Regions from separate parts of the Streptomyces sp. NPDC088116 genome, predicted to be linked through region 3. Evidence: riboswitches for the same ligand, from Rfam matches in the RefSeq annotation. Region 3 holds a riboswitch; each other region holds the start of a gene.
The links. A riboswitch is a leader RNA that binds a small molecule or an ion and turns the genes downstream of it on or off. The one in region 3 is predicted to bind cyclic di-AMP.
Positions count from the first base shown of each region.

Region 1: linked by a shared signal. The riboswitch ahead of ACIOJD_RS33375 (M23 family metallopeptidase) and the one ahead of ACIOJD_RS05050 (NlpC/P60 family protein) in region 3 are both predicted to bind cyclic di-AMP.
Region 2: linked by a shared signal. The riboswitch ahead of ACIOJD_RS28320 (transglycosylase family protein) and the one ahead of ACIOJD_RS05050 (NlpC/P60 family protein) in region 3 are both predicted to bind cyclic di-AMP.

Region 1 is NZ_JBIUTF010000012.1:20,188-28,020, reverse strand. It holds gene ACIOJD_RS33405 (SpoIIE family protein phosphatase) at 1-1,459, shown strand, start outside; gene ACIOJD_RS33400 (hypothetical protein) at 1,557-1,769, shown strand; gene ACIOJD_RS33395 (HAD family hydrolase) at 1,934-2,680, opposite strand; gene ACIOJD_RS33390 (hypothetical protein) at 2,746-2,937, shown strand; tRNA gene ACIOJD_RS33385 (tRNA-Met) at 3,000-3,073, shown strand; gene ACIOJD_RS33380 (PP2C family protein-serine/threonine phosphatase) at 3,439-4,584, shown strand; cyclic di-AMP (ydaO/yuaA leader) riboswitch at 4,933-5,087, shown strand; gene ACIOJD_RS33375 (M23 family metallopeptidase) at 5,099-6,130, shown strand; gene ACIOJD_RS33370 (tetratricopeptide repeat protein) at 6,189-7,833, opposite strand, start outside.
Region 2 is NZ_JBIUTF010000007.1:483,588-491,420, forward strand. It holds gene ACIOJD_RS28295 (acyltransferase family protein) at 1-470, opposite strand, end outside; gene ACIOJD_RS28300 (SurA N-terminal domain-containing protein) at 812-1,468, shown strand; gene ACIOJD_RS28305 (nucleoside triphosphate pyrophosphohydrolase) at 1,563-2,555, shown strand; gene ACIOJD_RS28310 (cytochrome P450) at 2,628-3,926, shown strand; gene ACIOJD_RS28315 (transglycosylase family protein) at 4,112-4,897, shown strand; cyclic di-AMP (ydaO/yuaA leader) riboswitch at 5,270-5,467, shown strand; gene ACIOJD_RS28320 (transglycosylase family protein) at 5,471-6,196, shown strand; gene eno (phosphopyruvate hydratase) at 6,594-7,833, shown strand, end outside.
Region 3 is NZ_JBIUTF010000001.1:1,150,022-1,157,854, reverse strand. It holds gene ACIOJD_RS05075 (PspC domain-containing protein) at 1-6, shown strand, start outside; gene ACIOJD_RS05070 (LuxR C-terminal-related transcriptional regulator) at 181-903, shown strand; gene ACIOJD_RS05065 (hypothetical protein) at 944-1,321, opposite strand; gene ACIOJD_RS05060 (NlpC/P60 family protein) at 1,527-2,558, opposite strand; gene ACIOJD_RS05055 (hypothetical protein) at 2,809-3,162, shown strand; gene ACIOJD_RS05050 (NlpC/P60 family protein) at 3,245-4,507, opposite strand; cyclic di-AMP (ydaO/yuaA leader) riboswitch at 4,515-4,678, opposite strand; gene pcrA (DNA helicase PcrA) at 5,124-7,664, shown strand; gene ACIOJD_RS05040 (peptidoglycan DD-metalloendopeptidase family protein) at 7,769-7,833, opposite strand, start outside.

The DNA of each region.
Region 1 (7,833 bases), on a different contig from region 3:
CAAGTCGGCCTGGGCGTTTCTGCCGTTGACCGCCTCCGGGCACACCTTCGGTGTGTGCGTCATCGCCTTCGACCGGCCGCGCCGGCTCACCGGCGAGGAGCGCACCCTCCTGACGGCGATCAGCGCGCTCTTCGCGCACGCGCTGGAACGGGCCCGGCTCTACGACGCCGAGTACGACCGCTCCCGAGAGTTGCAGCGCGGCCTGCTCCCGCGCGGGCTGCCCGAGGTGCCCGCGTGCACGGCCGCCGCCCGCTACCTCCCCGCCGGGCAGGGGATGGACGTGGGCGGGGACTGGTACGACATCATCCCGCTCTCCGCCGGCCGGGTCGCGCTCGTCATCGGGGACGTGATGGGGCACGGCCTGTCCGAGGCGGCGACCATGGGGCGGCTGCGTACCGCCGTCCACACCCTGGCCCACCTCGAACTGCCTCCCGACGAGATCATGAGCCACCTCAACGAGATCGTCGGCGGCCTGGGGGAGGACTCGTACGCCACCTGCCTGTACGCGCTGTACGACTCCACCACCGGCGTCTGCGCCGTCGCACGCGCCGGGCATCCGCCACCGGCCGTGGTCCACCCCGACGGCACGGTGTACTTCCCGGACCAGGTCCCGGACCCGCCGCTGGGCGCGGCGGAACCGCCGTTCGAAACCGTCGAGTTGGAGGTGCCCGCGGAGAGCCTTCTCGTGATGTACACCGACGGCCTGGTCGAGTCGGCCACGCGCGAGATCGACGCGGGCATGGCGGACCTCGCGCGGCTCCTGCGTACCGCCGTCGGCTACGGCCGGGCGGACGGTGGAGCGGGCGGCAGCGGGAAAGAGCGTGAACATGCGGAAAGCGAGGAGGACTTGGGGCCGCTCTGCGACTCCCTCACGGCCCGTCTGCTTCCCGCCGAGCAGCAGACCACCGACGACGCCGCCCTCCTCGTCGCCCGCCTCCACGCGCTGACCGCCGACCAGATGGCCTCCTGGCCGCTCCCCGAGAATCCGCAGGCCGCCGGCGAGGCGCGCAGGCACGTCCGGGAGCAGCTCTCCACCTGGGGCCTGGACGACCTGGCGACCACCACGGAACTGCTGGCCAGCGAGCTGGTCGGGAACGTCGTGCGGCACGCGAAGGGCCCGGTACGGCTGCGGCTGCTGCACAGCGCGGATCTGGTCTGCGAGGTCTCCGACGGCAGTCTCACCACGCCGCGTATACGCCGTGCGCTGGAGACGGACGAGGGCGGGCGGGGGCTGCAACTCGTCACCGCGCTCTCCCAGCGGTGGGGCACCCGCTTCACGTCGACCGGAAAATGCATCTGGACCGAGCAGGCGCTGCCCGGCCCGGACGGTACGGGCGGTCACGGTCCGCCGTCCGATCAGGCGGAGCTGACGGCGCTGGGTCTCGGGAAGTTCGACGGTGACCTGGACGCGCTTCCCTTCACGGAGGAGGACCTGCCGGGCGCGGGCGCCCAGCGCTGAGGCGGCGCGCCGGGGGCGCGCCCGAGGCGGACCGCGGGAGAAGAGACACACGTACCAGAGGCTGCGGACCGGGCGGGAAGGTCGCACGCTTGAGCGTATGAGTGATGTACCGATCGTCGTACACCGGGCGTCCGGGACGGGCGGGCGGCGAGTCACCGTCCGCGGACGGATCATGGGCCTCGCGCACAGCGACGACCATCTGATCGAGTTCCTGCGCCTGGCCGGTCTGCCCGATGCCTGGGATCTGCTGGACGACCCGAACTGGGTGGAGTGGCAGGGCGGTCCCGCGCACGAGTACGGGGTGGTGTGAGGGAGGGGCGGCGGTACGAGTGAGCCGTGGGGCGGGGTGTGAGTGGGGCGTGTCCGGCCGGGGGCCGTCGGGTCGCGTCGGGTCCTGGGTCCCCCCCGGGGGCTCCCCTGCCCCCTGCGCCGGTCCCGGTGCCGTCGGCCACGTCTGTCGCGGTGGCGTACGTCTCAGTCCTGTATGGCCTCGTCCCGTACGCCCGCCTCCTCGTCCCGTACGCCCGCCTCCTCGTCCCGTACGCCCGCCTCCTCGTCCCGTACGTCCGTGCTCGCCGCCGTCCACTCCGCCGCGATCGACGCGAGCTGCGTGAGTCTGTCGATCCGCCAGTCCGCCGCCTCGGCCACATCCGGGTCGTCCGCCCACAGATAGCCCCAGGGCCCGCGCCGCAGATGGATCGTGCGCAGGCCCGCCTCCCGGGCGGGGAACAGGTCGTACGCGGGATGGTCGCCGACGTACACCGTCCGCTCGGGCGTGGTCCGCGCCGCCTCGACGACGTGGGCGAAGAACTCGGGGGACGGCTTGGCGGTGCCCCACTCGCCGGAGGTGGCGACGAGATCGGCGGGCAGGTCGAGGCCGCGCAGCAGTTCACCGGCCTTGACGGTCTGGTTGCCCGCGATGACGACACGCAGGCCGAGCGCCCGGAGGCCGGCCAGGGCGGGCCGGACGTCGGGATAGAGGTCGGACTCGTCGAGGTGTTCGCCGCGCCCGGCGGCCTCTCTGGCCCGGTAGGCCTCGCCGACGTCCATGCCGGGCTTGATCAGGCGGAGGGCGTCGGCGTTGTCCCGGTTCTGGACGGTGGCGGCGCCGACGAGAGCGGAAATGGTGTGGCGGGGAATCCCCAGCCAATCGGCCCAGGAGGCCCAGTAACGGTCGTCGCGGACGAGGGTCTCCCCGACGTCGAACACGATGGTTTCGATCACCGGTCCAAGCGTAGGGGGACACGCTCTGCCGATTGTCAGTGGCTGGCCGTAGCCTTGGGCTTATGTTCGCTTCCTCGCCCGAATCTTCCGGTGCCCGTGGTTCCGTTCGGTCCGCCGCTGTCGTCAATTCCGAGATCCGTGCCCTCTGGGGGCGGGCCGGGAGCACGCTCTCCCCCGCTGAGCAGGAGCGTTACCAGCGGCTTCTGGTGGAGTGGGCCGCGGCGGTGCGGGCCGATGTGGTCGAGGCGGCCTGATCCGCTCCGTGGGGCAGGTGGTTTTGATCTTGCTCCGAATGGCGTAGAGTTGCATTCAACGGCGCGGGGTGGAGCAGCTCGGTAGCTCGCTGGGCTCATAACCCAGAGGTCGCAGGTTCAAATCCTGTCCCCGCTACTGGAAGAAAACGAAGGCCCGGATTCCTTGTGAATCCGGGCCTTCGTCGTGCTTGCCGCCGCCTCCGCTTTGCCGCACCACGTGGTGTTGGTCTGCCGTACCGCGTGGGGTTCGTCCGACTGGTCCACCCCTCGGACGCGTAGCCCACTCGGCGGACGGCTGACTCGCCACCCGGCCCGACAGCGGCCAGCCTGGGTAGGCGGGGCGCCGTACGGTCCGCCGCCGCGGGCTGACCGGGCAGGAGACCACTGGTGGGCAAGCTGAGGAAGCTCACGGAGCGCATCGGCGGCAGGCGTCGCCGGGCCGCTCGGGACGCTCTCCCCGGTGACGGGCGGGGGTTCTGGGTGGTCGGCGATGCCCCGCGGATGGTGGGCGGCCACGCCCGGCGGACCGGCCGGGGTGTCCGTACCGGACGCCGGATGGTGCGCTATCTGCCCTCCCTGGTCATCGTGGTCGGGGTGATACTCGACCTCACGACGCCCGCGCGCGTCACCTCCGGCCCCCTCTTCGCGGCGGCCCCCCTGGTCGCCGCCCCGTTCTACTCGATGCTCGGCACGTCCCTGGTCGCCCTCGCCTCGCTGGCCGCCGAGCTGGCGCTGCGCCTGAGCAGCGAATCGCTGTTCACGGTCGAGGCGAGCAGTGAGCTGCTGACGGTGGTGGTCGTCTCCCTGCTCGCGCTGTACATCAACGCGGTCGTGCGCCGCAGCGGTCAACGGCTTGCCTCCGCCCGCATCATCGCCGAGACCGCCCAGCGCGCCGTGCTGCCCAGACCCGCGGAGCGGATCGGCGGGCTGCGTGTCGCGGCGCGGTACGAGGCGGCGCAGGAGGGCGCGTACATCGGCGGGGACCTGTTCGCCGTACAGGACACGCCGTACGGGGTGCGTCTGGTGGTCGGGGACGTACGGGGGAAGGGGCTCGACGCGGTCGAAGCGGTGGCGGTGATCATCGGGTCGTTCCGGGAGGCCGCCGAGCAGGAGAGCTCGCTGGAGGCGGTCGCACAGCGGCTGGAGCGCGCCCTGACGCGGGAGGGCACGCGGCGGGGCGGGCTCGACACCTTCGAGGGGTTCACGACGGCCGTGCTCGCCGAGATCCCGCACGGGGAGAACGTGGTGCGGCTGGTCAACCGGGGGCATCCCGAGCCGCTGCTGATGAACGGCGACGGCGCCGTACGGATGCTGGCTCCCAGCGACCCCGCGCTGCCGCTGGGGATGAGCGAGCTGGGCGCGTGGCCGGACCGCGCCGAGCAGTCCGCGTACCCCGCCGGCGCGACGCTGCTCTTCTACACGGACGGGCTCACCGAGGCGCGCGACGGCCGGGGGGTCTTCTACCTTCCGCGCGAACGGCTCGACGGGCGGATCTTCCAGGGGCCCGACGAGCTGCTCCAGGCGCTGATCGACGACGTACGGGTGCATACGGGCGGCGGGAGCCAGGACGACATGGCGCTGCTGGCGGTCAACCGGCCCGCGGAGGGGGAGCCGGAACGGCGCAGGGGCACGCCGGCCGTTCCGTGACGCCGCCCCCGGGGCCCTCCCGGCCTGTCGGAGCGCGAGGCCTGTGCGGCCCCTCGGAGCCCGTCGGCGGGTCCTCGTGGAGCCTTCATGGAGCCCTTCACGGTGCCTTCACCGGCGTCGGCCACTGTGGGTAGTCAACAGGTGCCCCTCCGCATAGCAATTGACGTACCGTCAGAATCGACGGGCACCCTGAATCGCTGTCAACTCGCCCCATTGCGCTCACGTGTGCCCTGATGTGTCCGTTGCGAAGTTGTTAACGATCATCAGGAACAGCTTGGAATAAGGCCCTGCTCTCTATTAACGTTCGATAACGCAGCGCGGTCGTCCCAGCCGTCGCCAGAGATGGCACCGTGCGCAGCGCCGAATTCCGCGAGGGAACCGGGGAACCACCAATTGGGGTGAATCGGACGTTCTTTGCTGCCTCCGTGCGGCAGAAGCGCCCGTAGGAGACCTTCCTGCTCCGAACCCGTCAGCTAACCCGGTAGGCGAGAAGGAAGGAAAGGAGCGCGCCCCCGTGGCGTCCAACAAGCCTGCCCCGGCAGCCCCCTTCGAAACTCTCTCCTACGGCAAGGAGCCGGAACCGGGCTGGGGAGAATGGAATCCCACCGAGGAGTCCGTCCGCCCCGTACGCGGCAGACACCGCGTGGCCGCCAAGCGCAACAACGGGCTGGCCCGCAGCTCCACGGTCCTCGGTGTCGGCGTCATCGCCGCCGTCGGCGCGGGCGGCATCGCCACCGCGCAGGACAAGCCCGCGGTCTCCATATCCCTGCCCGACGTGGTCGCGGACAACCTTCCGGACTCCAAGTCGCTGCCCGGTATGGGCTCCCTGGCATCGGACGACTCCGAGACGGACGTCCTGGCCAGCGCTCCGCTCACCTCCGCCGGTCTCACGGTCGCGGACACCGAACAGGGCGCCAACGCGGGCGAGGCCCTCCGCGCCCGCATCCTCCAGCAGGCGGAGCAGCAGCAGGGCGCCGCCGACGCCGTGCAGAAGGCGGCCACGGAGACGGCGGCGGCCGAGAAGGCCGCCTCGCAGGCCAAGGCCCGGCAGACCGACGCCGAGAAGAAGATCGAGGCGGCGAAGAAGAAGGCCGAGGCGGAGGCCAAGGCCAAGGCGGAGGCGGAGCGCCTCGCCAAGCTTGCCGCCAGCTACTCCCTCCCCACCTCCTCGTACACACTCACCTCCACCTACGGTGAGGCCGGTTCCCTGTGGTCCTCCGGCCAGCACACCGGCCTGGACTTCGCCGCCCCGACGGGTACGCCGGTCAAGGCCGTGCACAGCGGCACCATCAAGTCGGCCGGCTGGTCGGGCTCGTACGGCTACCGCACGGTGCTGGAGCTGGATGACGGTACGGAGATCTGGTACGCCCACCAGTCCTCGATGACCGTGAGCGCCGGCCAGAAGGTCAGCAGCGGCGAGGTCATCGGCCGGGTCGGCGCGACCGGCAACGTGACCGGCGCGCACCTGCACCTCGAAGTCCACACGCCGGGCGGCTCGGGCATCGACCCGATGAGCTGGCTGCGCGGCAACGGCATCAACCCCTGACGGCTGCGGTCCTCGTCGGCGCTCGCCCTTCCGTCCGCCCATGCGTGGCCGTGAGTCTCTATTCCCGGCCGTGAGCCTCGCGGGTGTCTTCAAGGAACTGGTGGGCGAGTTCGGTGAGGGGATGGTCGGGGCCGTAGAGGCGTTCGCGGTCGGCAAGCACCCTCTCGAAGAGGGCGGTGGCCGCGTCGACGTCGCCGGCGAGCTTGTGGGCGTAGGCGAGGTTGCTGCGGGCGGTGACGGTCTCGGAGTGGTCCGGCCCGTGGACCCGTTCGTAGTCGGCAAGGGCGCTGCGGTGGAGGTCGATGGCCCTCTCCAGGTCGCCCATGTCGCGGTAGGAACTGGCCAGGTTGGCAAGGGCGTTGATGGTGTGCGGATGGTCGGGTCCGTGAAGGCGCCGCATGTCCGTCAGGTTCCGCTGGTGCAGGTCCCGCGCTCGCGCCGGCTCGCCTCGCAGGGCGTAGAGGTAGGCGAGATTGGCGCGGGCGACGAGGGTGTCGGGGTGATCGGCGCCGTGTACGCGCTCGTGGTCGGCCAGGTTCTGCTGGTGCAGAGGGGTGGCTGTCTCAAGGTCGCCGGCGGCCCGGTGGGCACTGGCGAGGAAGCTGCGGGCGGCGAAGGTGGCCGGATGGCCGGAGCCCTGGAGCCGGGTGTTGATCTCCACCGCGCGCCGCGCGCAGGCTATGGCCGTGCTGGTGTGACCGTCGCCCTGAAGGTATCCGGAGGCGGCCATGAGCAGGCCGGCGGTGTGCAGGTCCTCCTCCGCCGGAGTCCGGTCGGTCAGGGCCAGCAGGTGCGGCAGGAGTTCGCGCCACCGGGGCCACCCGGGGACGTTGAACAGCGGGTTCTCCGGCAGTACCTGCTCCAGTAGCAGGGTGGCTCGTTCGCGGGCGGTCGCGATGGCCTGGACGCTGCGATGGGGGTCGGCGGGGTCGGCGACGCGTGCCACGCCCTGGACCAGGCGGTGGACCTCCACGGTCTGCCGGGTCAGCGTGATCATGCTGTAGCCGTGGAGGAGGGCCAGGGCCTCATCGACGGCGAACGGGTCCTCTCCCAGGCTCTCGTGAAGGCCTTCGAGGATGTCGCGCGGCAGCGGAGCGGGAGCGAACCAGGCGAACAGCCGCAGCAGATCCCCCGCCAACGGCTGCCGGTTGGTGATCGCCTGGAGGGACAGTCGCCAGATCCGGGCGATGGTGCGCTGGTTGTCGGCCTCCTGACCGCTTGCCACGGCGGCGAACATGCGGCCCGGATAGCGACGGAGACGGTCGAGGTAGGCGGCCGGACTGATGGCGGTCGACTCGATGTAGGCGGCGGCCTGCTCCAGGGCCAGGGGGAGATGTCCCAGTTCGTCGGCGAGGCGGACAAGGACCCGCTCGTCGTCGGGCCCCTCCGGCTCGACGATGCGCATGAGCAGCTCCACCGCGGCGTCGGACGGCAGGGATTGCAGCGGCAGAGGCTGGGCCAAGCGGCGCCAGCCGGTGGTCCGCCGACTGGTGATGATGTGCCGCCCTGTGGTCATGCCCAGCACAGGGGCCAGGTCATGCGGGGAGGCGGCGTCATCCAGCACGAGGAGCCAGTCCTGGTGAGTCTGCAGCCAGCTCAGGGCCCACTCGGCGCGCTCGGTGCTGGTCGCGGTGGCCAGGTGCTGATGGGGAGCCAACCGGGTGGCAAGGTCGGCGAGCCCGTGGGTGAGGCTGGAGGCGGAG
Region 2 (7,833 bases), on a different contig from region 3:
ATGGGCTGTTGCAGCATGGTCAGGTTGACCAGCACCTCGTTGACGCGCAGCGGCTCGCTGACCGAGGGGAGTACGACGCACGCGGCGGTGACGAGGACGATCGCCGCCCAGTACGCCGGGTAGAGCCGGGACACACGGGAGCGGAAGAAGTCCCCGAGCGAACGTCCCCAGCTGCTCATGCAGATGACGAAGCCACTGATCACGAAGAAGATCTGCACGCCGAGGCAGCCGTAGGCGGCGAGCGGCGACAGATCGGGGAACAGCTCGTTGGGCGACCTGCCCCAGGCGTCGCCGACCTCGCCGCCCCGGCCCGCGTAGTGGTAGACGCACACCATGAGCGCGGCCAGGATGCGCAGCCCGTCCAGGGCGCGCATCCGGTTGTGCCGTGGGGCGGGCGCCGCCGAGGTTGCCGGCGGTGTCCCTGGCTCGGATGCCGGGTCCGGTACCCGAGCCAGTGTCGCTTGAGTCATTCCGTGGGTTCCGTTCGTGTCCGCTTCGGCTTCGGTTCCGCCTTCGGCTTCGCCAAGGCGCGGGAATTCGCCAACGCGCGGCAATGCGCGGCAAGGCGTAGCTCTCCAGCCAAAGGACCCTAGGAGGCGTCAGGTGAACGGGGCGATATCCGTGGGGTGAACAGGATCCCGGGCCAGGTGTCCGCCGGGTGAACCACGCGCGGATCGGCCGCTGCCTCGCCGCGTACCTCAATCTCCTGGTGAATCGTTGGTCGAACCAGTGGCCGAGGTCACGCCGACTGCCTACCATCGATCACCGCAAGGTCTTGTGCATCGCCGCACAATCACGCCGGGAGGCCCCTTTGCACCGCCGCCGTCGCACCGCGCTCTCCGTCTTTGTCGCGCTTCTCGCCGCGGCTCCTCTCCTCACCGCCTGCGGCAATGACGCCCACCCGGGAGCCGCCGCGGTCGTCGGGGGGCAGCGGATCGAGGTGTCCACGCTCCAGGCCCAGGTACGGGATGTCCGGGACGCGCAGGACGGTTCGCCGCAGTCCGCGCAGCTCATCAAGAACACGGCGCAGCTCGGCCAGGCCAAGCTGAACACCATGATCTTCGACCGGGTCCTGGAGCGGTCCGCCGCCGACGCCGGGGTGAAGGTCAGCCGCAAGGAGATCCAGAGCGCCCGGCAGCAGGCCGCCGCGCAGTCGGGCGGCGAGAAGCAGTTCGCCGCGCTGCTGCTCCAGCAGGGCGCCCTGTCCTCGGGCCAGATCGACGGCGCGATCCGCCGCGAGGTCCTGCTGACCAAGCTGGCGCGGGCCGTCGGGGCCAACACCACGACGCCCCAGGGGCAGGCCAAGGTCCTCGCCCGGCTGACCGCCACGTCCGAGAAGCTCGGGGTCGACGTCAATCCCCGGTACGGCAGCTGGGACGACAAGCAGGTCCGGCTCGGCGAGAGCAGGACGCCGTGGATCACCCAGGTCACCCGCGAGGCGCCGCAGCAGGAGCCGACGGGCGCCTGAGACCCGACGCGGCCCGGCAGCCGGGCGGGCAGCCGACGGCCGGTGGCAGGTGGCCGGGGGCGGGTCCGCCGGCGGCCGGAGGTAGGTTCGAGGCGTGACAGACGAAGCTCCCGCAGCCACCGGCCGTATCGTCCTGCTGACCGCCAGCCACCGGGTCGCGCCCGGACTGCTGTCCTGGCCCGCCTGGCAGACGCTGCGCGAAGCCGACCGGGTGCTGTGCGCCGACGCCGGCCATCCGCAGTTGCCGTATCTGCGTGAGGCGGGCATCACCGTCGAGCGCACCGTGGCCGACGCGCGGGAGCTGGTGGACGCCTGCGCCGGCGGCCGTACGGTCGTGGTCGTCCCGTCCGCCGACGGAGACGGTACGGACAGCGCGCTCACCGACGGACTCGCCCGGCTCGCCGGGTCGGGCCGGGTCCCGATGCCGGACCTGGAGCTGCTCCCCGGCTCGTACGACCTGCCGGGCGCCCGGCTCCTCGATCTCGTCCAGGTCATGGACCGGATCCGTACCGAGTGCCCCTGGACGTCCGCCAAGACCCACAAGGGGCTCGCCAAGTACGCCATCGAGGAGGCGTACGAACTGGTCGAGGCGATCGAGGACGGCGACGGCGACGAACTGCGCGAGGAACTCGGGGACGTACTCCTCCAGGTCGTCTTCCACGCCCGTATCGCGCAGGACGGCCTGGACGTGGAAGAGGGCATCGAGCCGTTCTCGATCGACGACGTCGCGGGCACGATCGTGGAGAAGCTGATCCACCGCCATCCCCATGTATTCGGCGACGAGACGGCCGAGACCGCCGAGGAGGTCAAGGCGCACTGGCTGCGTACGAAAGCGATCGAGAAGCAGCGAGACTCGGTCACCGACGGCGTCCCGCTGGGCCAGCCCGGTCTCGCCCTCGCCTCCAAGCTCGCGGGCCGTACCCGTACCGCCGGACTGGAGGTCCCCCTCCCGGCCGGCGAGGGCATCGGGTACGAGCTGCTCGCGCTGGCGGTACGGGCGGAGGAGGACGGGATCGACCCGGAGACGGCGCTGCGCGCGGCGGCCCGTGCATATAGGGACGCGATCCGCGCGGCCGAGGGGCACTGAGCGTAACCACGTCTCCGCCGGGCACGTGCCCGGCCCGGAACCCGGGTGCGGGCGGCGGTTACTTTTGGACATATGCACGCCCAGCCGTCCGTCGAACCGGGCTCCCCGTCCCCCATGCCCACGCTCTTCACATGGGAATTCGCCACCGATCCGTACCCCGCGTACGCCTGGCTCCGCGAGCACGCCCCCGTGCACCGGGCCACGCTGCCGAGCGGGGTCGAGGCCTGGCTGGTGACGCGGTACGGGGACGCCAAGCAGGCGCTCGCCGACGCGCGGCTCTCGAAGAACCCCGTGCATCACGCGGGCCCGGCGCACGCCCGGGGCAAGACCGGGATCCCGGGGGAGCGCAACGCGGATCTGATGACGCATCTGCTGAACATCGATCCGCCCGACCACACCCGGCTGCGCCGGCTGGTCTCCAAGGCGTTCACTCCACGCCGGGTCGCCGAATTCGCGCCTCGCGTACAGGAATTGACGGACCATCTGATCGACGGGTTCGCGGCCGGGGGCGAGGCGGATCTGATCCACGAGTTCGCTTTCCCGCTCCCCATCTACGCGATCTGCGACCTGCTCGGTGTGCCGCGCGAGGACCAGGACGACTTCCGTGACTGGGCGGGCATGATGATCCGTCACGGTGGCGGGCCGCGCGGTGGCGTCGCGCGCTCGGTCAAGAAGATCCGTGGCTATCTGGCCGAACTCATCCACCGTAAAAGGGAGAACCCGGGCGACGACCTGATCTCCGGGCTGATCCGCGCCGGCGATCACGGCGAGCACCTCTCCGAGAACGAGGCCGCCGCGATGGCCTTCATCATCCTGTTCGCCGGGTTCGAGACGACGGTCAACCTCATCGGCAATGGCATGTACACGCTAATGCGGCACCCGGAGCAGCGCGCCCGGCTCCAGGCCTCGCTGGACGCGGGGGAGACGGATCTGCTCGCTACGGCCGTCGAGGAGCTGCTGCGCTACGACGGCCCGGTGGAGCTGGCGACGTGGCGGTACGCCACCGAGCCGCTGACGCTCGGCGGGCAGCGGATCGCGACGGGGGAGCCCGTACTGGTCGTACTGGCCGCCGCCGACCGGGACCCGGAGCGCTTCGCCGAACCGGACACGCTCGATCTCGCGCGCCGTGACAACCAGCACCTCGGCTACGGGCACGGCATCCACTACTGCCTCGGTGCGCCCCTCGCGCGCCTGGAGGGCCAGGCCGCGCTCGCGACGCTGCTGACCCGGCTTCCGGATGTGCGGCTTGCGGAGGATCCTGCTGATTTGCGCTGGCGGGGAGGGCTCATCATGCGGGGATTGCGCACGCTTCCGGTGCGGTTCACGGCAATGTCCGACCAGCGACTTCCTGACGGTACGTCAAGACTGTGATATTCGCGTGATCTTCCCTGCATCGGCTTGTGACAGACGTTCGAGTACCGCTACGTTCACGAACATTCACAGCAGACACACGCTGTAGTCGAACTGACATTCACACGGAAGGCAACCGCATGCGCTCCGGGAACGGCCGACACCGTCGACCTCGCCAGGCCCCTGCTCTGATCGTCGCCGCGGGGGTGACAGGATCGGCAATCGCCATTCCGCTGCTCGGTGCCACCAGCGCCAGCGCGGCGGAATCGTCTTCGTGGGACCGCGTGGCCGAGTGCGAGAGCGGCGGCACATGGAGCGCGGACCTCGGTAACGGCTTCTACGGCGGACTGCAGATGTCCCAGGCGACCTGGGACAAATTCGGTGGCGGCGAGTACGCGTCCCGCCCCGACCTCGCCAGCCGCACCCAGCAGATAGCGGTGGCGGAGAAGGTGCTCAAGGCCCAGGGGATCACGCCCTGGCTCAGCTGCGCCACGATCGCCGGGCTGACCGGCATCCTGACCGGCGACGGCGACACCTCGGAGTCCACCTCCGAGCCGTCCGGCCCCACGGACGGGAGCACCGGACCGACGGACGGCTCCTCGGCCGACCCGAGCGCCACGCCCTCCGCCTCCGACGACGGCGAGAAGAAGGACGGCTCGACCCCTTCCGGCTCCGCGGAGACGCCCTCGCCCGGAGCCTCCAGTTCCGGCGACGGCTCCGACGAGGACAGAGCGGGCGCGAGTACCGGGCCGGCCACCGGCAAGCACCGGGGGAGCGCGGCGCCGGAGGAATCCGCCTCGGGCGGCGCGGACGAGCGCGCATCGGACGGCCGTGCCTCGCGAAGTGACGGACCGGCACGGGACGCGGGCGGTCTCACGGACGCCACGGACGGCGGGGTGCAGGGTCCGTACATTCCGGACGGCCAGCACGGCGTCGGCGACCCCGTCTGGCTCGTCGGTGCCGAGCAGAAGGTGTCCGGCGGGTGGGTGTGAGCCGGCCGGCGGGCGGGCGCGCGTTGAACGGGCCGTCGTGGGCCCCGGATTCGACGGTCCGCCCCTGATCAGCGCCCTGATCTCGGCGCGGGGCAAGGGCAGTTCGAGGGGTGTTACGGGGGTCTATGTCCACGTATGGGCAACTGAGACAAGGGTCTCTTTGCCACAAGTGATGCCCATTGCTCCGGTAGTTGGTCGGATTCGCCCCTCACCAGCGGAAACGTGATCAACGACAGGGGAGGTAAGGGCGATTTACCCGGGTTGTGCTCCTTTGAACAACCGGGGGGCCTGTGATTACGGTCTGAACCGCTCGCACCGCGGGCCCCGTCGACCGAAACGCCGAATCCTGCCGTCGGTCGGGGGGAACAGTCGTCGCGTCAAGCGCCGAAGGCAGGAGCGGGGGACCCAAGGTTTTAGCGCCGGGCCCGGCCGTGGAGAGGGACGCCCAACAGCGTCCCGCGATACGGCGGGGACCGGCTTGGGGTGAAGCCGCGTGTGCGAACACGCGGCCGGGCAACTCACTTGGCCCGAACCCGACAGCTGACCTCGTAGGCGTCGGTGAGGGGATGATCCATGCTGTTTTCCGGTAAGGCCAAGCACCGCCGCCCGTCCAGGGCCGCTCGCTACGCCACGCTGGCCGGGATCACCGGTGCCGCCGTCGCGGCCCCGCTGATCGGCGCCACGTCCGCGTCGGCCGCGTCCTCGTCCGAGTGGGACCAGGTCGCCCAGTGCGAGTCCGGCGGCAACTGGTCCATCAACACCGGTAACGGTTACTTCGGTGGCCTCCAGTTCTCGTCGTCCACCTGGGCGGCGTACGGCGGCACCTCCTACGCCTCCAGCGCCGACCAGGCATCCAAGTCGCAGCAGATCTCGGTCGCCGAGAAGGTCCTGGCCAGCCAGGGCAAGGGCGCCTGGCCGAGCTGCGGCGTGAGCCTGTCCGGCGCCTCCGGCTCGGGCTCCGGCTCCGGCTCGTCCGACTCCGGTTCGGGCTCGTCGGACTCCGGCTCCGGTACGCAGGAGCAGCCGCAGCAGTCCCGGCAGCAGGCCGCCCCCGAGCAGCAGGCGCAGCCGAAGCAGTCCACCCGCGATGCCGAGCAGCCCGCCTCGCGCAGCGAGAGCCGTCCGGTCACGATCAAGAAGGGTGACGGCGAGTACAAGGTCAAGTCCGGCGACACCCTCTCGAAGATCGCCGACGCCAAGAAGGTCAAGGGCGGCTGGAAGAAGGTCTTCGAGCTGAACAAGGACATCGTCAACAGCGCCGATGTGATCTACCCGGGCCAGCAGCTCCACCTGAGCTGATCCGGAGGTCCGTAGATCCGGAGATCCGGAGATCCGAAGGGGATCAGCTCCAGCCGAGCTGATCCCCCCTCGGGCCGCCCTGCGGGGCGGCGCCCCCCACAGGCCGCCCCGGCCCGGCGCGTTCACCCCCGTACGCGCCGGTCCGGGGTTCGCGCTGTCACGGGCTCGTCCCCCGATCTGTCACCCGGCCTGTCACCGGTCCGTCATCGGCCCGTCACGCAGCGGATTCGCGACCCTGTCCTTCCCTCGTCCGGCGCGGAAACAGGCCTCTTTCTCGTCCTGGGCGGATTCTTAGAGGCGGCCGCCCGCCGGTCGAAGGCCGCGAGGCGGTTAGGCTCATGTCGCAAGGCCAAAGAGACCCTGCACTTCCAGCGCCACATCCCAGAAGGAGATGCTCGTGCCGTCCATCGACGTCGTCGTAGCCCGGGAAATCCTTGACTCGCGAGGTAACCCCACGGTCGAGGTCGAGGTCGGCCTCGACGACGGCAGCACGGGTCGTGCTGCTGTCCCCTCCGGTGCGTCCACCGGTGCGTTCGAGGCCCTTGAACTCCGTGACGGTGACCAGAACCGCTACCAGGGCAAGGGCGTCGAGAAGGCGGTTCTCGCCGTCATCGAGCAGATCGGCCCGGAGCTCGTCGGGTACGACGCCACCGAGCAGCGCCTGATCGACCAGGCGATGTTCGACCTGGACGCCACCCCGGACAAGTCGTCGCTCGGCGCCAACGCCATCCTCGGCGTCTCCCTCGCCGTCGCGCACGCCGCCTCCGAGGCCTCCGACCTCCCGCTCTTCCGCTACCTGGGCGGCCCGAACGCGCACCTGCTGCCCGTTCCGATGATGAACATCCTGAACGGCGGCTCGCACGCCGACTCCAACGTGGACATCCAGGAGTTCATGATCGCCCCGATCGGCGCGGAGTCCTTCTCCGAGGCCCTGCGCTGGGGTGCCGAGATCTACCACACCCTCAAGAAGGTCCTGAAGGAGAAGGGGCTCTCCACCGGCCTCGGCGACGAGGGCGGCTTCGCGCCGAACCTGGAGTCGAACCGCGCCGCGCTGGACCTGATCCTGGAGGCCGTGAAGGAAGCCGGTTACGTCCCGGGCCGCGACATCGCGCTCGCGCTCGACGTGGCCGCCTCCGAGTTCTACAAGGACGGCAGCTACGAGTTCGAGGGCAAGTCCCGCTCGGCCGCCGAGATGACCGAGTACTACGAGGAGCTCGTCGCCTCGTACCCGCTCGTCTCCATCGAGGACCCGCTGTTCGAGGACGACTGGGCCGGCTGGAAGGCCCTCACGGACAAGCTCGGCACCAAGGTCCAGATCGTCGGCGACGACCTGTTCGTCACCAACCCGGAGCGCCTGGCCCGCGGCATCGAGGACGGCGCCGCCAACGCGCTGCTCGTCAAGGTCAACCAGATCGGTTCGCTGACCGAGACCCTGGACGCCGTCGAGCTGGCCCAGCGCAACGGCTTCAAGTGCATGATGTCGCACCGTTCCGGTGAGACCGAGGACGTCACCATCGCGGACCTCGCCGTCGCCACCAACTGCGGCCAGATCAAGACCGGCGCCCCGGCCCGCTCCGAGCGCGTAGCCAAGTACAACCAGCTGCTGCGCATCGAGGAGATCCTCGACGACGCGGCGG
Region 3 (7,833 bases):
GACTGACCGGGCGGGAGCCCGGTGGACCGATCGGCGGGTGACCGGGGGACCGTACGGTACGACGGGCGGGATGCTGTGACGCGTGGCCGTGGGGGCGGCGGAGCGACCATCGGCAGTGACAACGGGCAGTGACAAACGGGCCGTGGCAAACGGGCCGTGACAAGGACGAGGGGCAGTGGGATGAGCGAGGGCGTACAGGCCGAAGGCACGCCGGGGGAGAGCGGCGGACAGGCCGGGGACGGGCGTCACGTACGGGTCGTGCTCGTCGACGACCACCGGATGTTCCGTACCGGCGTACAGGCCGAGATCGGTGTCACCGAGCAGACGGGCGTCGAGGTCGTGGGCGAGGCCGCCGATGTCGACCAGGCCATCACCGTGATCACGGCGACGCGCCCCGAGGTCGTGCTGCTGGACGTCCATCTGCCGGGAGGCGGAGGTGTGGAGGTGCTGCGCCGCTGCGCGCCGCTCATGGGACCGGTCGAGAATCCGGTGCGGTTCCTGGCGCTGTCGGTCTCGGACGCGGCCGAAGACGTCATCGGCGTGATCAGGGGCGGCGCCCGCGGTTACGTCACCAAGACGATCACGGGCACGGATCTGGTCGACTCGATCTTCCGGGTACAGGAGGGCGACGCGGTGTTCTCGCCGCGCCTGGCCGGGTTCGTCCTGGACGCCTTCGCGTCGACGGACGCCCCGCCGGTGGACGAGGACCTCGACCGGCTCACCCAGCGGGAGCGCGAGGTGCTGCGTCTGATCGCGCGGGGCTACGCGTACAAGGAGATCGCCAAGCAGCTGTTCATCTCGGTGAAGACCGTGGAATCGCATGTCTCGGCGGTCCTGCGGAAGCTCCAGCTCTCCAACCGGCACGAGCTGACGCGCTGGGCGACGGCCCGCCGGCTGGTCTGACCCCGCCCGGTCGCGGCAGTCGGCGCGCCTCGGCCACGAGCTACGAGCAGTGCCACTGGGTGACGTACACCAGGCCCCGGTGGTCCAGCAGACCGCGGACGCACTCGCCCGGCTCGGTGCTGATCGTGCCGGTCAGTTCCGCCTGGCCGTGCAGGGTGCGCCGTGTCCCGAACCAGCCGGGGAAGGCCGTGATCCGGTCGTCCCTGCGCTGATAACCGAGCCGTACGGCGATGTCCGGCCCGCCCGCGTGCCGGTCGTAACGGGTGGTGAACCTGCCCGTGCCGCCGATCGGCCCCTCGACACAGAGCCGGCCGCCGGAGAGATCGCCGCAGCCCCGGGGCGTGAGGCCGACGGGTGCCAGGACGAAGAGCGCTCCGGCGGCGAGTACAGCGGCTCTGACGGCGCTGGCTCGTCTCATCACGACTCACCCCTTCGCGGGCCGATGGCGTGCTGCTGCTCATCGTCACCTCGGTACGGGGAAGCGGCATCCTGGAATGGGCCAGTCCGGTCATCTCGGCGCGAACGGAGCGCGGACGCGGGACGGAACACGGACGGAACGCGGATGGAACGCGGACGCGGGCCCGGAACGCGGTATGCAGGACGCGGGCCCGGCGTCGGCTCCCTCAGGCGGGCCGGGCGGCTCCCGCGAAGGGCATCTGGTCGATCGGCGCCATCCGGACCGCCGAACCGGGCCGTGGGGCGTGGATCATCTGCCCGTTGCCGACATAGACCCCGACATGGCTGATGCCCGAGAAGAAGAACACCAGGTCACCCGGGGCGAGCTGGTCGCGTGTGACACGCTGCCCGGTGTTGATCTGGGTGTACGTGGTGCGCGGGAGGGCCACTCCGGCGGAGCGCCAGGCGGCCTGGGCCAGGCCCGAGCAGTCGAAGGAACCGGGGCCGGTCGAGCCCCATACGTACGGCTTGCCGATGGCCCCGTAGGCGAAGGCGACGGCCGCGGCGGCACGGGAGTTCGGCGCTCCCATCGCACCACCGGCCGCGGCATCGCCGCTCCGCTGTTCCTGCCCCGCGTACTGGGCGCGCTGCGGGGCGCTGAGGCTGTCGAGGAGCCTCTGGGCGGTGTCGAGCTTCGCCTGGATGGTGGACTTGTGCCGGGCCAGTTCGGCCCGGTGTGCCCTGAGCGTCACGAGCCGTCCGTCGGCCCGGGTGCGCAGCTCGGCGATCTGCGCGAGTCCCCTGCGGACCCCGGCGATCGCGCTCGCCTGGCGGGCACCGGCCTGTTCGGCGAGGCCGGCCGCCTCCAGGTAGTCCTCGGGCCTGGAGCTGAGAGCGAGCTGTACGGCGGGGTCGAGGCCACCGGCCCGGTACTGCGCGGCGGCGATCGAACCGAGCGCGTCGCGGGCCGTGTTGAGCCGTTCCGTACGACGCGCCGCCTCGTCGCGCAGTTCCGCCAGCGAGGTGCTTGCGGCGTCCGCCTTCTCCTTCGCCCCGTTGTACCGCTCGGTGGCGGCCTCGGCCTGCTCGTACAGCCCGTCGACCTTGGCCTTGACCTGGGCGGGGGTGAGACGGGGCTCGGCGTGTGCGGGCCCGTCGAAGGCGGTGACGGTCGCGGCTCCGGCGAGCGCGAGAGTGGCGGCGGTACGGCCCGCCGAGCCGGAAAGCGGGCGCTGCTTGGGTTTTCGGTGCGCTGCCACGGGGGTGGTCCTCTTCCTCAATGTCCGTACGGGGCCGACGGCGAGAGCCGCCCACCCGGAGAGGACCGTAAGGGGCAAGGTCACAAGCAAGTGTCGACATGGCGGTATTGGCGCGAGATGGATGATCTGTTGCGCTTTGTGATCAACTCGATCGCGACGGAGCGGCGATCTCCGGTCGGACCCGACCGATACGGCAGAAAGCCTCACCTCACCGGAGAGTGGTGATATGGCCATGGCTAGGCTCCGAGCCATGGACGTACTCATCAATGTCTTCGTCGCCCTGCACATCATCGGCATCGCCTCGCTGCTCGGCGGCTTTCTGACACAGATGAAGGCGATGAGCGCGGGCGCGGCACGGTTCGACGCACCGATGCTGCACGGAGCGCTGACGATGCTGATCACCGGCATGGTGCTGGTGGGCCTCAACCAGGCCGACGGTCAGACCCTGGACAACATCAAGATCGGCATCAAGCTGGCGATCCTGATCGTGATCCTGGGTGTGGTGTACGTGAAGCGGGACGACGAGGCCGCCTCGAAGCCGCTGTTCGGCGTGGTGGGCGGTCTGACGGTGGTCAACATCTTCATCGCCACGCTCTGGACCTGAGCGGGTCGGGCCCGCGGTGGCCCGCGGAGCGCTCGACGGCGCTTCGCGGGCCACGGACGTGAGTTCAGCGGCCCGCCGCTGGTCAGGCGGGGCGGACGCTGCCGTAGATCGGCATGTAGTAGATCGACTCCTCGCGGACGTTCGCGCCCGGCTTGGGGGCATGGATCATCATGCCGTCGCCGATGTAGATGCCGACATGGCTGATGTCGTCGTAGAAGAAGACCAGATCGCCCGGACGGAGGTCCTCCGTCGCGACGCGCGTGCCGGTCTTCACCTGGTCCCAGGTGGTACGCGGAAGTTCCACGCCCGCCTCCTTCCAGGCGGCCTGGGTCAGGCCCGAGCAGTCGTACGAGCTGGGGCCGGTCGCGCCCCAGACGTATGGTTTGCCGATCTGGGCGCGGGCGAAGGCGAGGACCTTCGCGGCCTTGGTGGTCTGCGCGCTGTCGGCGGCCCCCGAGCCGGTCCCGGTGCCCGTACCCGTACCCGTACTTGAGCCCGAGCCGGTGCCGGTGCCGGTGCCGGTCCCGTTGTCCGGTCCGGTCGACGGGGATTCGGCCTTCTCCTCGCCCTGCCGCTTCTCCTGTTCCTGCTCCTGCTCCTGTTCCTGCTTCTCGCGCAGGCGCTCGGCCTCGGCCCTGGCCCGAGCGTCTTCCTTGGCCTTCGCCTCCGCCTTGCGGCGGGCCTCGTCTTCCTTCTTGCGCTCCAGCGCGGCCAGTCGCGCCTTTTCCTCCGCCGTCAGCTTCGACAGCAGCGCCCGCGCCGCGCTGAGCTTCTTCTGGACGCTCTCCTTGCTGGTGCGCAGGGATGCCTGCGAGTCGGAGAGCGACTCCAGACTCTTCGTCGCCTCGGCCCGCTGCTTCGTCGCGGCGGCCTGCTGCGACTGGTACTCGGCGACGGCCCCTTGCTGACGGTCGGTCAGCCGGTCCGTGACCTGCTTCTGTTCGAGGAACTCCTCCGGGCTGTCCGCGAACAGCAGGGCGGCGGTCGGGGTGACCGCGCCTTCCCGGTACTGCGTGGCCGCGTAACCGCCGAGCTTGCGGCGAGCCTCGTTCAGCTTGTCCGCGCGCTCGGCGGCGTCGTCCAGCGCGCGGTCGACCGTGCGCTTCTGCTCCTGGGTGGCTTCTTTGGCCTTGTTGTACTGCTGGGTCTCGCTCCCGGCCTGGCGGTACAGATCGTCGACCTTCTTCTGTACCTCTTCTACGGACGGTGTCGGCTCGGTGGGCGCGGCGTGCGCGTTCTGTGTCGAGAGCAGCGTGACCGAAGCGAGAGCGGCCGTCGTGACTCCGACGGCCGGGGAGTTGGCGCGTACTCCGCTACGGTTGCGCGGCTTGCGATGCGACGCCAAGGTCGGCATCTCCTTCCGTGGACGGCCTACCGGGTTAGCTGTCGGGTTCGGGCGGAACGGAAGGCTGCCCTACGGGCCTGGAACGTACGGCCCGATTCACCCCGGTCGTGCAGAGTGGGTCCCCGGTTCCGAACTTCCTCACAGGAAGGTCGAATTCGGCACGGGCCGCCCGCTTGGCGCGGATCGCCGGGGAGGGTACGGGCTGCCTGACGGAGCACGCTAGCCAAAGTGTGGCGCTTGTGTGAAGGCGGATGGCCGATATGCCCGATACGTTTTCGTGACATTTGCCCGCGCGGTGTGCGGGGGTGTTGGTGGGTAAGTCCGCCATTACGTTGCGTGATATTTCCGGCCGTTCCGCACGTCCGCCGGGCAGGTCGCCGGAGGTTGCGCGGGACTCCGAAGCGACGTGCGCGCGACGATGTGTACGGAGGGCCACCACGACATGTACGCATGACGTGTACGGGGAGGGTGCCCGGTCCATGGAGACCACGCGGCCGTGGGGGAGGCCTGGGTCGGGTGCCCCCGCCGGATACACCGGGTGCCCCCGCCGGATACGCCGGGAGACTTCCGAAGGCGGGCGCGGGCTGTCAGTCCGGGAGCCTAGACTCGTAAAGCGATGAGCAGCCTCTTTGACGACAGTTTCCTGGCGGACCTCCAGCCCTCCGGCGACGAGCATCCACCGCCGCCCGAGGACCATGCCGAGCACGCCCCGGAGCAGGTCCCCGACGACCTCTTCGAGGGTGCCTTCGACGCGCCACCGGTTCGGGACGCCTACCACCGCGACGGGGCCCCGCGCACCGTGGTGGATCCGGCCGCGCTGCTCGAAGGGCTGAACGAGGAGCAGCGCGCGGCCGTCGTGCACACCGGTTCGCCCCTGCTCATCGTGGCCGGAGCCGGCTCCGGCAAGACCCGGGTCCTGACCCACCGGATCGCACATCTGCTGGGGACCCGCCATGTCCACCCCGGCCAGATACTGGCGATCACCTTCACCAACAAGGCCGCGGGGGAGATGAAGGAGCGCGTCGCCGACCTCGTCGGCCCGCGCGCTGCCGCCATGTGGGTGCTGACCTTCCACAGCGCCTGCATCCGCATCCTGCGGCGCGAGTCGAAGAGGCTCGGGTTCACCTCGTCGTTCTCGATCTACGACGCCGCCGACTCCAAGCGTCTGATGGCCCTGGTCTGCCGTGATCTGGACCTCGACCCCAAGCGCTACCCGCCCAAGTCCTTCAGCGCCAAGATCTCGAATCTGAAGAACGAGCTGATCGACGAGGAGACCTTCGCCGACCAGGCGGCCGACGGTTTCGAGAAGATGCTCGCCGAGGCCTACCGGATGTACCAGGCCCGGCTGCGCGAGGCCAACGCCCTGGACTTCGACGACATCATCATGACCACCGTCCATCTGCTCCAGGCGTTCCCCGATGTCGCCGAGCACTATCGGCGGCGCTTCCGGCACGTCCTGGTGGACGAGTACCAGGACACCAACCACGCCCAGTACACCCTCGTACGCGAGCTGGTGGGCCCCTCCGGCGCGGACCACGACCCGGCCGAGCTGTGTGTCGTCGGTGACGCCGATCAGTCGATCTACGCCTTCCGGGGCGCCACCATCCGCAACATCCTCCAGTTCGAGGAGGACTACCCGGACGCGACGACGATCCTGCTGGAGCAGAACTACCGCTCCACGCAGACGATCCTCAGCGCCGCCAACGCGGTCATCGAGCGGAACGAGAGCCGTCGGCCGAAGAACCTCTGGACGAAGGCCGGCGCGGGCGCCCAGATCACCGGCTACGTCGCGGACACGGAGCACGACGAGGCGCAGTTCGTCGCCGACGAGATCGACCGTCTGACGGACGCGGGCGAGGCCAAGGCGGGCGATGTCGCCGTCTTCTACCGTACGAACGCTCAGTCGCGTGTCTTCGAAGAGATCTTCATCCGCGTCGGCCTGCCGTACAAGGTCGTCGGAGGAGTGCGCTTCTACGAGCGCAAGGAAGTCCGCGACGTGCTGGCCTACCTGCGCGTCCTGGCCAATCCGGAGGACAATGTTCCGCTGCGCCGGATCCTCAATGTGCCCAAGCGCGGCATCGGGGACCGCGCGGAGGCGATGATCGACGCCCTCGCGCTGCGGGAGAAGATCACCTTCCCGCAGGCGCTGCGGCGGGTGGACGAGGCGTACGGCATGGCGGCCCGCTCCGCGAATGCCGTCAAGCGCTTCAACACCCTGATGGAAGAGCTGGGCACGATCGTCGAATCGGGTGCCGGGCCCGCGACGGTCCTGGAGGCCGTGCTCGAACGGACCGGTTATCTGGCCGAGCTTCAGTCCTCGACGGACCCGCAGGACGAGACGCGTATCGAGAACCTTCAGGAACTGGCGGCGGTGGCGCTGGAGTTCGAGCAGGAGCGCAGCCAGGCCGCGGGGCAGGCGGAGGTTCAGGCCGCAGACGCGGCGCAGGGCGAGGATCAGGGCCAGGGCGGGGGCGAGACGGCCGCCGCCGCGACCACGACCGGCACGCTCGCCGAATTCCTGGAGAAGGTGGCGCTCGTCGCCGACTCCGACCAGATCCCGGACGAGGACGAGGACGGCTCCGGCGTCATCACGCTGATGACGCTGCACACGGCCAAGGGACTCGAGTTCCCGGTGGTGTTCCTGTCGGGCATGGAGGACGGCGTCTTCCCACACATGCGCGCCCTCGGGCAGACGAAGGAACTGGAGGAGGAGCGCCGGCTGGCGTACGTCGGCATCACACGCGCCCGCGAACGGCTCTATCTGACCCGGTCGTCGATGCGCAGCGCCTGGGGACAGCCCTCGTACAACCCGCCGTCACGGTTCCTGGAAGAGATTCCCGGACACCACCTGGAGTGGAAGCGGACCGGCGCGCAGATCCCGGCGGGCCCGACGTCCGGGATCACGTCCTCGCTGTCCTCCTCCGCCTCGTCGCGGTCGAGGTCCGGCGGCGGCCCCTCGGGCTTCGCCACGCGCCGTACGACCGACAAGCCGGTGATCTCGCTGACGGTGGGGGACCGGGTCACACACGACCAGTTCGGGCTCGGCACGGTGACGGCGGTGACGGGGACGGGCGCCGACGCGCAGGCGACGGTCGACTTCGGCGACACCAAGCCCAAGCGGTTGCTGCTGCGGTACGCGCCGGTCCAGAAGCTGTAGGGCGCCAGGCACAGGGCGCGGTGAGCGTGCCCTGTGCCCCCTCCGTTGAAATGCCCCTAGACCTGGGGTACTTCGGAGGGGGGATCGCCGGTGACCGCGTCCGGCTACATCGGGTCGACGCCGTGGCTGCGGAGCCACGACAGCGGGTCGATCGCCGCGCCACCGCCGG